4 regions of the Vibrio jasicida 090810c genome follow, and region 2 is predicted to be linked to each of the others. Evidence: predicted binding sites of a transcription regulator. Region 2 holds the regulator's gene; each other region holds the start of a gene.
What was found. The regulator PurR, encoded in region 2, represses purine synthesis genes. The targets are predictions, from matches to a motif close to TNANGNAAACGTTTNCNTNA.

Region 1: a site for PurR is predicted at 1,660-1,679, ahead of metK (methionine adenosyltransferase). Genes of this name have one in related genera too.
Region 3: a site for PurR is predicted at 1,808-1,827, ahead of C1S73_RS07280 (NCS2 family permease). Genes of this name have one in related genera too.
Region 4: a site for PurR is predicted at 1,606-1,625, ahead of purL (phosphoribosylformylglycinamidine synthase). Genes of this name have one in related genera too.

Annotation. Positions count from the first base shown of each region.
Region 1 is NZ_CP025792.1:2,771,551-2,774,767, forward strand. It holds gene metK (methionine adenosyltransferase) at 262-1,416, opposite strand; gene tkt (transketolase) at 1,784-3,217, shown strand, end outside.
Region 2 is NZ_CP025792.1:1,123,563-1,126,779, reverse strand. It holds gene C1S73_RS05300 (TfoX/Sxy family DNA transformation protein) at 1-521, opposite strand, end outside; cyclic di-GMP riboswitch class I at 638-727, opposite strand; gene purR (HTH-type transcriptional repressor PurR) at 1,007-2,011, opposite strand; gene torD (molecular chaperone TorD) at 2,454-3,101, opposite strand.
Region 3 is NZ_CP025792.1:1,543,721-1,546,937, forward strand. It holds gene gpt (xanthine phosphoribosyltransferase) at 1-192, opposite strand, end outside; gene C1S73_RS07280 (NCS2 family permease) at 497-1,786, opposite strand; gene vcdP (small protein VcdP) at 2,274-2,360, opposite strand; gene C1S73_RS07285 (aminoacyl-histidine dipeptidase) at 2,822-3,217, shown strand, end outside.
Region 4 is NZ_CP025792.1:1,556,249-1,559,465, forward strand. It holds gene purL (phosphoribosylformylglycinamidine synthase) at 1-1,441, opposite strand, end outside; gene mltF (membrane-bound lytic murein transglycosylase MltF) at 2,027-3,217, shown strand, end outside.

The DNA.
Region 1 (3,217 bases), 1.6 Mb from region 2:
CCCACGGTGGCACCTAGGCCATAAAGGATGCCTGACTGACGTTTTCATTACTTTTTTCATCACGTGAGTCCGCACCTTATCTCTATACGTTATATGCATCGGAAAGTGCATTTAACATTATGTTAACTATTGGCGGAGTTAGGGCAATTTACAAATAAATGCTGAATTTTTGTTCAAGAAAGAGATAGGAAAGAAAAAGGGAGGAGGGAACAAAAAGCCCCCGCCAAAGGCGAGGGCTTTATCGATTCTTGTGTGGCTCGATTATTTGATGCCAGCGAAATCGCGTAGGATAGCTGCTTTATCCGTTGCTTCCCATGGGAACTCTTCGCGACCGAAGTGACCGTATGCTGCTGTCTGCTTGTAGATAGGTTGAAGCAGGTTAAGCATTTCTTGTAGGCCATATGGACGTAGGTCGAAGTTTTGACGAACCGCTTCAATGATGATGTCGTGTGATACTTTCTCAGTACCGAACGTTTCAACCATGATAGACGTTGGATCAGCAACACCGATAGCGTATGAAAGTTGGATTTCACAACGGTCAGCCATGCCAGCTGCTACGATGTTTTTCGCTACGTAACGTGCCGCGTAAGCTGCTGAGCGGTCTACTTTCGATGGATCTTTACCTGAGAATGCACCACCACCGTGACGAGCTGCACCGCCGTAAGTATCTACGATGATTTTACGACCAGTTAGACCACAGTCACCCATTGGACCACCGATAACGAAGCGACCGGTTGGGTTGATGAAGAAGTTAGTGTCTTTAGTGATCCACTCTGAAGGCAATACTGGCTTGATGATCTCTTCCATTACTGCTTCACGTAGGTCTGGTGTTGTTACTGAATCACAGTGCTGAGTCGAAAGAACAACCGCATCAATACCAACAATCTTACCTTGGTCGTATTGGAACGTTACTTGAGATTTCGCATCTGGACGAAGGAAGTCTAGTTTACCGCTCTTACGAACTTCAGCTTGCTTCTTAACAAGTAGGTGAGAGTAAGTAATTGGAGCTGGCATTAGGATTTCAGTTTCGTTTGTTGCGTAACCGAACATGATGCCTTGGTCGCCGGCGCCTTGCTCTTTAGGGTCTGCTTTATCAACACCTTGGTTGATGTCTGGAGACTGCTTACCGATGGTGTTTAGAACCGCACACGAGTTCGCGTCGAAGCCCATATCAGAGTGAACGTAACCAATTTCACGAACAGTTTCACGAGTGATTTCTTCAATATCAACCCATGCTGACGTTGTTACTTCACCGCCAACCATAACCATGCCGGTTTTAACGTAAGTCTCACAAGCAACACGTGCTTTTGGGTCTTGCTCAAGAATTGCATCAAGAACTGCGTCAGAGATTTGGTCTGCGATTTTATCTGGATGACCTTCTGATACCGACTCAGAAGTGAACAGGTGCTTAGCCATGATAGCTCCAATCTTAAGGTTTACTCATGGCCAACTAACGCAAGCTTGCCACGAAAAATACAATACAGTTTGTAGGTGTTTCTACATCTAGACGTCTATTTTAAATTGCCGTGTTCGAATTACAAGTTCTTTTTCCAATCCAATTCATCTGACTTATTACCCAATCGTTTGCTTGAAGGGTGATGAATTTATAGAAAAATGCAGACAATCAGCGAAAAGATTGAGTTAAAACCTCAAAAATGGTGAGTAAAACGTTTGCAGTCAGAATTTGGCTCTGAGAGAATATTGCGGCGCTTTTATCCCTTCTTAGTAAGATAAAAGCGCCCACATTCCTTTATCAATTCGCTTAATGCACTCAGGAGCAGACATGTCTTCTCGTAAACATCTGGCAAATGCAATCCGCGCTCTTAGCATGGATGGTGTTCAACAAGCTAACTCTGGCCACCCAGGCGCACCTATGGGTATGGCTGATATCGCTGAAGTTCTTTGGCGTTCTCACCTAAACCACAACCCAGCTAACCCAGAGTGGGCAGACCGCGACCGTTTCGTACTGTCTAACGGCCACGGCTCTATGCTTATTTACTCTCTACTGCACCTGAGCGGTTACGAGCTGTCTATCGACGATCTTAAAAACTTCCGTCAGCTTCACTCTAAGACTCCTGGTCACCCTGAGTACGGCTACGCACCAGGTATCGAAACAACGACTGGTCCTCTAGGTCAAGGCATCACCAACGCGGTTGGTATGGCAATGGCTGAGAAAGCGCTAGCGGCACAGTTCAATAAAGAAGGTCACGACATCGTTGACCACTTTACTTACGTGTTCATGGGCGATGGCTGTCTAATGGAAGGTATCTCGCACGAGGCTTGTTCTCTTGCTGGTACACTAGGCCTTGGCAAACTGATCGCATTCTGGGATGACAATGGCATTTCTATCGACGGTCACGTAGAAGGTTGGTTCTCTGATGACACTCCTAAGCGTTTTGAATCTTACGGTTGGCACGTTATCCCTGCTGTAGATGGTCACGATTCTGAAGCGATCAATGCTGCTATTGAAGCGGCAAAAGCAGACCCTCGTCCTACGCTGATCTGTACTAAAACCATCATCGGTTTTGGTTCTCCAAACAAATCAGGTTCACACGACTGTCACGGTGCGCCACTAGGTGCAGACGAAATCGCAGCAGCACGTGAGTTCCTAGGTTGGGAACACCCAGCATTTGAAATTCCAGCAGACGTATACGCTGAGTGGGATGCAAAACCAGCAGGTTCTGAGAAAGAAGCAGCTTGGAATGCGAAGTTTGAAGCATACGCAGCGGCTTACCCAGCAGAAGCGGCAGAGCTTAAACGTCGTTTAAACGGCGAACTTCCTGCAGAGTGGGAAGAAAAAGCGAGCCAAATTATTGCGGATCTTCAATCTAATCCAGCGAACATTGCATCACGTAAAGCATCTCAAAATGCTCTAGAAGCGTTTGGTCAAATGCTTCCAGAATTCATGGGCGGCTCTGCTGACCTAGCGCCTTCTAACCTAACCATGTGGTCAGGTTCTAAGTCTCTAGAAGCGAACGACTTCTCTGGTAACTACATCCACTACGGTGTACGTGAATTCGGTATGACTGCGATCATGAACGGTATCGCGCTACACGGTGGTTTCGTTCCTTACGGCGCAACATTCCTAATGTTTATGGAATACGCTCGTAACGCTATGCGTATGGCTGCTCTGATGAAAGTTCAGAACATCCAAGTTTACACGCACGACTCTATCGGCCTTGGCGAAGATGGCCCAACTCACCAACCGGTTGAGCAA
Region 2 (3,217 bases):
GCACCTTCTAACGCCCACAACAACTCAAGGCTTACCGTAGAGGCATGCGTATCTTGGATTGCTTTGTATGCGCTTAAGGCACCTTCTTCTTCTAATTGCTCGACAGAGTCGATGCCTGCTTTCTTCAACATACGTTCAGTTGCTAGGCGTAGATTTGGAAGGTCTTTCAATCGATTAGGCTTGGTGCTCGCTTGCTGTTTTTTTTCTTGCTTAGCAGTCTCAAGAGATTGCTTTGCAACATCAATCAAGCGATCCGTTGAATCCCATAGATCATCAGAAATAGCATAGTATTTCGTGACCACTGGGAAACCACGTTTCTTGTAGACGTACGGTTTTAGTCCTTGAGTCTCGAAGTCAGATGAAGTTTGTTGGTCTGCTCGAATATGAAGTTGATTGTTTACAACTAGTGCGAACATCGTTTCATCGGCGAAAAGCCCGAAGCCACCAAACATTGAGCGCGACTTGATAGTACCAAGTGCCTCAAACAGCTTCATTGAGTCTTTGAGTATCGGTTTATCCATGATGTGTTATCTCGGTGTAATTAATATTACGCCACCAAAAATCAGGTCCGAGAGATTAGCAAATGCATGCAGACACAATGTCATTAAAGGGTAAACTCACTTAATGCATATTTGCCATCGGTAACCCCGCTACCTTCCATCTAATAAGATGGTTCAGGCCGGAGGCTTTGCGTCCCACCCTTTCGAATGGTTTGCCCTGTGCGTGACACTTTGAGAATACTTCGTATATTGAATTAACATCACGTTTCAAACATGAAAGTGTGATCTTGGTTCAGTTAATAGTGATTTTTTGATGTGTTTGGTTTCATATTTGGGAACGGTCCCTTGTCATACAAAAGGTTGATGTAGGAAATGGACTACGCCCAATTAAAACAGCAACTTATCTAAATGAGGGGAGGTATTTATATTCTGAAATGTTTTTGGAATGTTATTTTTAGGCAATAAAAAAGCGCCCTTACGAGCGCTTTATAAAACTTCGATGCCGCTTAGTTCAGTTTCTTAACTGTGTTGCGAACAACAATTTCTGGCTGCATTTCGAAAATGCGTTTTTCATGTTCTTTGTCTTTGATGCGTTCTAGCAAAATTTCAAACGCATTCTTACCAACACGACGTTTTGGCTGGTGGATAGTCGTTAGCGGTGGCGAGAAGTACTCTGCTAGCTCGATGTTGTCGTAACCAATGACAGAGATATCTTCTGGTACTTTGATGCCGTTTTGCTGCAAGCGACTCATCAAACCAAGCGCCATGGTATCGTTAAAACAGAAAACGGCAGTCGGGCGTTTGTCCATTGCTGTGATGTTGTCAGCAGCAAGTACGGCAGTATCACACTCAAAGTTACCTTCAAGTACCCAATCTTCATTTACTGCTAAGTTTGCTTCTGCCATTGCGCGGCGGTAACCTGCAATGCGTTCTTGGCACGCGGCTTTTTCGAAGTGACCGCTCAAACAAGCAATATCAGTGTGACCATTGTCGATCAGATATTTTGTTGCGATGTAGCCACCTTCTTCAGAGTTATCAATGATCTTGTCAGCTTGCGAACTCTCTGGACCCCAGTCCATCACCACTTTCGGGATATCTGAATGACGGTCAAGCATCTCTTTTAGCTCTTCCGTTAAGTCAGAACACATCACTAAAATGCCATCTACACGTTTCTCCGCTAGCATGCGAATGTAGTCACGTTGCTTTTCGTAGATACCGCCAGTATTACATAGGATCAGCGTGTAACCTTGACGGTAACAATAGCTCTCAACGCCGTCGATAACTTCTGAGAAGAAAAGGTTAGTCGATTGCGTTACCAACATACCGATAGTGCGAGTTGAGTTACACTTCAAGCTACGTGCAACTGCACTTGGCGCGTAATTTAGTTCATCAACCGCTTTCATTACTTTTTCTTGGGTTGCTTCAGCAACAAAACGCGTTTTGTTGATTACGTGCGAAACTGTTGTGGTAGAAACGCCGGCTAAGCGAGCAACGTCTTTTATAGTGGCCATAAATGATGTCCTGTATCGAGCTACTGAATACCGTAGTGAATACAACCTTACGCTTAGTATGTTGCGCGAATTGAACCATATCTGAAGTTTAAGGTTCAATTAATTAGGCAGCGGTTGTTCCGAAATCGGTATAAAAAGGTTTGTAGCAACATTTGTTGCTGAATCTCATGTTCCTTACTTATATAAGTGAGGAATTGGTCAGCAATCTTGTTAATAAAACACAAAAACCGCCATATTTCAGCGGTTTACATATAAGTCGTATTTAATCGTTTGCGCTCACATTTTAGACTGATGTGGGCACACTAGCAATATTTTCAGCAGGTGTTTTGCGCTATTGAGGTCACATTTTAACTGCTAAATGGAAAGGGCTTCTATGTGCTAGATTAAAAATTAACGAATAAAATAGGGAGCCCGCTTGCGAGCTCCCTGAAATTGGCGGCAATTATTCACCAAGAAGGTAGGTGCTGTCCAGTTTACAAAATGCAATTAATAGTTGCGCAACGCTTACATAGAAACCAAATTCGTCGAATTGCTTACATTTCGCAGCAAACTGTGGCAACCAAGACATAAGATGCTTTTGGATTAAGTCGTTCTGTTTCTCGAACGCTTCTTCCATGTGTTTGTCTTGTTCTAATTCGTTAGAACGAATGATCATGTTACCTAAGAAGTCTAGTTCAACCGCTAAGTGATCCGCTGGCTCTTTCAGGTTCTCATCAACCTGAACACCAAAATCGGCCATCAGTTTTTCCATCTCTTCTGCTGGCTTGTCATTTAAAAGACCAGATTCACCGATGTACATAGATGCGTAAGGCAGTGCACCGTGCTTTTCTGTTTTCAGGAAAAGCTCGCAAAAGTCTGCAGCCAATTCAAGTTGCGCGTCTTCACGATCCTGTAGGCGGTTAAGTGCATCAACAAGGGTATCCACAGCTGGTTTTAATGACTCATTTTCACCAAGGCCAGCCAAAAAGCTTCGAATGTCAACACTGTGGTAGCTTTCTAGTTCTTTCTCTGTTAGTTCTTTTGCGAACAGGCTAGAAAACCACCAATAGATTTCTGCGCGTTTCTCGTTAAAAGCTTTCACTTCTTGCATTTTTTTGCTCCTGAATGGTTATTCCCTAAGTGTAAACAATTAAGATGAATAGCAGTAACTATAATTGTTATCCATTATGGGAAAATGTGCCGGTTTATGAATGGCTGTAAATAAGC
Region 3 (3,217 bases), 420 kb from region 2:
GTCGTAGCTAGAGATACAAATAGTATCAACGTGACGAATACCCAGTTCACGCGCTAGGATTGCACCAGGAACTAGGCCACCACGGCTTACCGCCCAAATACCTTTCCATTGCTCAGCTGGCATTTGTTTCTCAGCCAGTTCACGGCAGTAAGACTGCATCGCATCCCAAGTGATAATGAATTTTTTACTCATTGTAATAACCTAATAATTTCAAAATATGCATCCCCTCTGTCTAGCTGATGGCGCTGAAATGGACTCATCTCGCTAAACTTTCCACACCAGAGGAAATAGGGGTTTCAAGCTACGCAAACGATTATTCTACCGAAACACATCGTTAATACCAACGCTGATATCAAAATTCTCTGCCTATTACGCAGAAAAATCGTATTCGGTGAACAATACAAAATGGAGAAGTGGATGAATTACTTTAAAAATTATCCACAAACAAAAAGCCAGTGTGAATCGAGTTCGCACTGGCTTTTTTCAATCGTTGGAATTAACCGACCATGTATTTCACAATGAAGATAGCAGACATCACCCACACACTCATCGATACTTCACGGCCTTTACCACTGAACAGTTTAATAGCAGCGTAAGCGATGAAACCTAGCGTGATACCTTCTGCAATCGAGAAAGTAAGAGGCATTACCAAACAAGTAACCACAACTGGCGCAGCTTCTGTGAGGTCACGCCAGTCGATGCCAACAAGACCAGAAAGCATTAGGATCGCTACATAGAATAGCGCACCAGATGTTGCGTAAGCTGGAATCATACCTGCTAGTGGCGAGAACAACAGAGCCAGAAGGAACAATACGCCAACAACCACAGCCGTTAGACCAGTACGACCGCCTGCTGCTACACCAGAAACACTCTCAATGTATGACGTCGTGTTAGATGTACCTAGTAGAGCACCTACTGATGTTGCTGTTGAGTCAGCAAGTAGCGCTTTGTTTAGACGTGGAATGTTGCCGTTTTCGTCAGTTAGACCTGCTTTCTGTGAAACGCCAACTAGCGTGCCCGCAGTGTCGAACAAGTCAACGAATAGGAAAGCAAATACGACCGAGATCATGCCAACTTCGAACAGACCAGAGAAGTCTAGCTGCATGAAGGTTGGTGCGATGCTTGGTGGTGTCGACATGATGCCGCCCCATTGAACGTCACCAAAGATAAGACCAAGAATTGTCACACCCAAAATGGCGATCATAACCGCACCTTTCACACCACGGTGAACCAGCGCGATAGTCATAAAGAAGCCGATAGCCGCAAGTACAGATGGTAGCGAAGTGATGTTACCCATTGAAACTAGCGTTGCTGGATTATCTACTACGATGCCGGCATTTTTCAGTGCGATGAACGCAAGGAACAGACCGATACCTGCAGAGATACCTGTACGAAGAGAAAGTGGAATTGAGTTAATGATCCACTCACGGATCTTGAACACACTCAACACAATAAATAGTAGACCCGACACAAATACTGCTGCTAGCGCGACTTGCCACGTATAACCCATACCCAACACAACAGAGTAGGTAAAGAACGCGTTTAGGCCCATACCTGGAGCCTGAGCGATTGGGTAGTTTGCTACTAAGCCCATGATGAAACAGCCAATAGCCGCAGCAAGACACGTCGCAACGAACACAGCACCACGATCCATACCAGTATCTGCAAGGATTGCTGGGTTTACGAAGATAATGTAAGCCATGGTTAAGAAGGTAGTAACACCTGCGATGATCTCAGTGCGCACATTGGTGCCATTTTCACTAAGTTTGAATAGCCTTTCGAGCATGATCGAATCCTGTAAAGGGTAAAAAGTAAACGGTTGCGTAATCGATTGGCTCGAATTATAAAGTTATCAAATAACAAATTCCAGATAGAATTTTCACTCTAATGCGATTTTTTTCTTTGGATATGAAACCGATTCGCTAGCGTTTCAAACGCGATTAAAATTTAAGGCTTAATAAACAATAACTAACAATTAAGGCATTCAAGTAAGACAACGAGTGCAAACTGAACAATGTATTAAACTTTCAAACAGAAACATGGAGTTTTGAGCGTAAAACACTCACGAATTTGGTTAGCAAATGAAATAAGTTGGGGAAGCAAACCTAGAATAGGTGCTTAGCGGTGAGAAATCAGTCAACGTTCAGGATCAAGAGATAAAAAAACGCCACTCAATTTGAGTGGCGGTGAATCATGTCAGCACTATGCACTGAAAAAAAATTCCAATTTATAGGGGTGAACAAATTTGTTCGAGTCACATGCGTTGGCTTCAATTAGTAACCAAAGCTTGTTGGGTATACAAAGTTACCGGTGTAAACAGATTTGCTGTTCCAGAACATTGCACTTGGTAAACCTTTCATAAATATCACCTTCTAAATCAATTAATACTGTTAATTTGGTTGATTTCTCGGTTCCTTGGAGGCGACAAACGGACTCATCCTTTGAGCATTTCATTCTTCTCTCAGAAGCTGGTTACAAATATACCACCAAGAAATTTAATTACAAGCATTTTAGTGACAGAAATCACAAAACATTAATAAATTGATCTTCATCAAGAATTAACTGTAATTAAATTACACTTTAGTAAATTAAAAAATAACCAATCTTATAATTGATACTAATTGAGTTGCATTCGTGTATTTCTGTGTGTCCATAAACTGTGACAGTTCAAGGGCAAATCCTTTTATCCACATCTACTAGTAGCGCCCTTCTGGTGGTATGCTGAAAACAATTCAAAGCCAAAACCGGATTAGCATTTACTGCTAAACACTTATTAAATTTACGGTTTATATTTGGCAAAGCACATCAAAAGGAGTCCTCCGTGTCTGAATTCCATTCTGAAATCAGTACCTTATCACCTGCTCCACTTTGGCAGTTTTTCGATAAGATTTGTTCAATCCCTCACCCTTCTAAACATGAAGAGGCACTAGCTCAGTACATTGTGACTTGGGCAACAGAGCAGGGATTTGACGTACGCCGCGATCCAACTGGCAACGTATTTATCAAAAAGCCAGCAACACCGGGTATGGAAAACAAGAAAGGCGTGGTTCTTCAAGCGCACATCGACATGGTGCCGCAAAAGAACGAAGATACTGATCACGACTTCACTAAAGATCCTATCCAACCATACATCGATGGTGAGTGGGTAACAGCGAAAGGAACAACACTAGGTGCTGACAACGGCATTGGTATGGCTTCTTGTCTTGCAGTTCTCGCT
Region 4 (3,217 bases), 430 kb from region 2:
GACGCTCCATTTCTGGGTTTTCACGCTGTACCGATGCAAAATCTAGGTCTTCTGCTGATTGACCAGATGCCATAGAAGAAGCAGCTCCACCGCCAAGACCGATGTTCATTGCTGGACCACCAAGTACAATTAGGCTTGCACCAACAGGGATCTCTTTCTTCTGAACGTGCTCGTCACGGATGTTACCCATACCACCAGCAATCATGATTGGCTTGTGGTAACCACGAACCTCTTCACCTGCGTGCGAGTTCACTTTTTCTTCGTAAGTACGGAAGTAACCAAGTAGGTTTGGACGACCAAATTCGTTGTTAAACGCCGCGCCACCCAATGGACCTTCTAGCATGATGTCTAGAGCGTTAACGATACGACCTGGTTTACCGAAATCTGTTTCCCATGGCTGTTCAAAACCAGGAATACGTAGGTTAGATGTTGTGAAACCAACTAGACCTGCTTTTGGCTTACCACCGATACCAGTCGCGCCTTCATCACGGATTTCACCACCAGAACCAGTAGAAGCACCCGGCCAAGGAGAGATAGCAGTTGGGTGGTTGTGCGTTTCCACCTTCATTAGGATGTGCGCTTTCTCTTGGCTGTAACCGTACTGGCGAGTTTCCGGGTTCGGGAAGAAGCGACCTACATCTGAACCCACCATAACTGCTGCGTTATCTTTGTATGCAGACAGAACGTTTTCTGGTGTGGTTTCAAACGTGTTTTTGATCATCTTGAACAGAGACTTCTCTTGCTTAACGCCATCGATAGTCCAGTCTGCGTTGAAGATCTTGTGGCGACAGTGCTCTGAGTTCGCTTGTGCAAACATCATTAGCTCAATGTCAGTCGGGTTGCGTTCTAGCTTATTTACGAACGCATCGTAAAGGTATTCGATTTCATCATCTGCAAGTGCAAGACCTAGGGTAACGTTTGCGTTTTCAAGCGCAGCACGACCGCCTTTTAATAGGTCAACGTCTGCTACAGGAGCAGGTTCTGCCGCTTGGAATAACGCATTTACTGCATCGAAATCAGTAAATGTCACTTCCATCATGCGATCATGGATGAGTGCTTTTACATCAGCAATTTGAGCATCGTTAAGAGGAGTCGATGTCTCTACGTAGTATGCAGTGCCGCGCTCAAGACGTTTTACTTTGTCTAGACCACAGTTGATAGCGATATCAGTAGATTTAGAAGACCAAGGCGAAATAGTGCCCGGACGAGGCGTAACAAGAAGTAGAAGACCTTCTGGCTCATGCTCTTCGATCGTAGGACCGTAAGTCAGCAATTTTTCCAGTTTTTCCAACTCTTGAGCATCAAGGTCAGACTTTAGATCCGCAAAGTGCATGAACTCTGCGTAAATGCCAGTGACAGGCAGATCTTGTTCACGACAAAGTTCCAGTAGTTTATTAACACGAAACTCAGAAAGAGCTGGGGAGCCACGCAAAATTCTCATGTGCTTAGGTCTCTTATTGCAAGTGATTAAGGTGATATTGGAATAAATTCAGTGGGTTATACTGTTTTCTTCGAAGCTATTCCCGAAGGTTTTTCAAACCTATGCCGATGCCACCTCTTCGTTGCGAGCGCATTATATAGCAATTGTTTTTGTGATGTAACACCAAAAGCAACCGTTTGCGTCATTTTTTTCGTCAAATTTGATTTATACCCAAGTGACTTCAAGATTCAGGGGTCAGAGCAGTGTCACTGATTCAAGTTCAAGGAAAGCAACACCGTGTAATAGCAAGCTCTTTCCAAGTTGTTTGACGATGAAATTGTTTCAGTGACACGCTCCCAAAGGGCGAGTTGCCTTGGCTCGAATCCATCGTTACCAATTATCAATTTAGAATCACTAGATTTTCAAATTGTTGCCTCGCTTTCAAACCAAGTCATTCTCGCTGAACCAAGTATCTCGAGGTTACTTGGGTATCCTTAAATGTCGATAAATCACACAATGTCGCACTCTATCTGCCTGATTCACTTTGCCCAACCAGCTCGCTTTGATATAAAGGCAACTAGAAATTTATCGAGACGTACCGAATTAATGCAAATAAGTCAGTTCAACCGACTCAAGCGCAGCGCCCTACTTTTCGCGTCTGTGCTTTTACTTTCTGCTTGCCAGATTGAATCGGAGCCAAAAAGTGAATTCGAGCAAATCCAAGAGCGTGGTGTCCTACGTGTTGGCACGCTAAACAACCAACTCTCCTACTACATCGGACCTGATGGCCCGGCAGGTTTGGATTACGAACTGGCACGAAAATTTGCTGAGCAATTAGGTGTGAAGCTGGAGATTCGACCGGCGTTTCGCCAAGCAGATCTCTTCCCTGCATTAAAGAAAGGCGACATCGATATTATTGCGACAGGTTTAAACCAAACTTCTGAAGCTGTACAACGTTTTCGTCCTGGACCCGCTTACTATTACGTCAGCCAACAAGTGGTTTATAAAAAAGGTCAGCTTCGTCCTCGCGACATTAATCAGCTGATCAATTATCAAGCTAAAAAAGACAGTAATGCGGAAGAAGGTTCAAATGCTGGGGCAGAAACTCTTCAGATAGTTGAACAATCTCAGTTTGTTCCAACCTTAACGGCGCTACAGAAACAATACCCAGACTTCCAATTTGAGATTGTTGGTGATGCGGATACGCGAGATCTACTCAAGCATGTCTCTACAGGTGAGTTACGTTTTACGGTAACCGATTCAGTAGAACTGTCTTTGGCACAGCGCCTGTACCCGGATCTTGCTTTAGCCTTTGAATTGACAGAAGACCAACCCGTCTCTTGGTTTACTCGTCGCTCTGAAGATGAAAGCTTCTACGCAATGTTGATCGAGTTCTTCGGCAACATTAAACAATCTGGCGAACTGGCGACTTTAGAAGAGAAGTACATTGGACATATCGAAGCCTTCGATTATGTCGATACTCGTGCTTTTATACGCGCACTGGACAATACCTTGCCTAAATGGGCACCGCTGTTCCAAAAATACAGTGAAGAGTTTGATTGGCGCTTGATTGCTGCATTGGCTTATCAAGAGTCTCATTGGAAACCAAAAGCGAAGTCGCCGACTGGCGTTCGTGGCATGATGATGCTCACGCTCCCTACCGCAAAAAGTGTTGGTGTAACAGATCGTCTTGATCCGGAACAATCCGTACGCGGTGGTGTGGAATACCTACGTCGTATAGTCGCACGTGTTCCAGATTCAATTAATGAACATGAAAAGATTTGGTTTGCCTTAGCA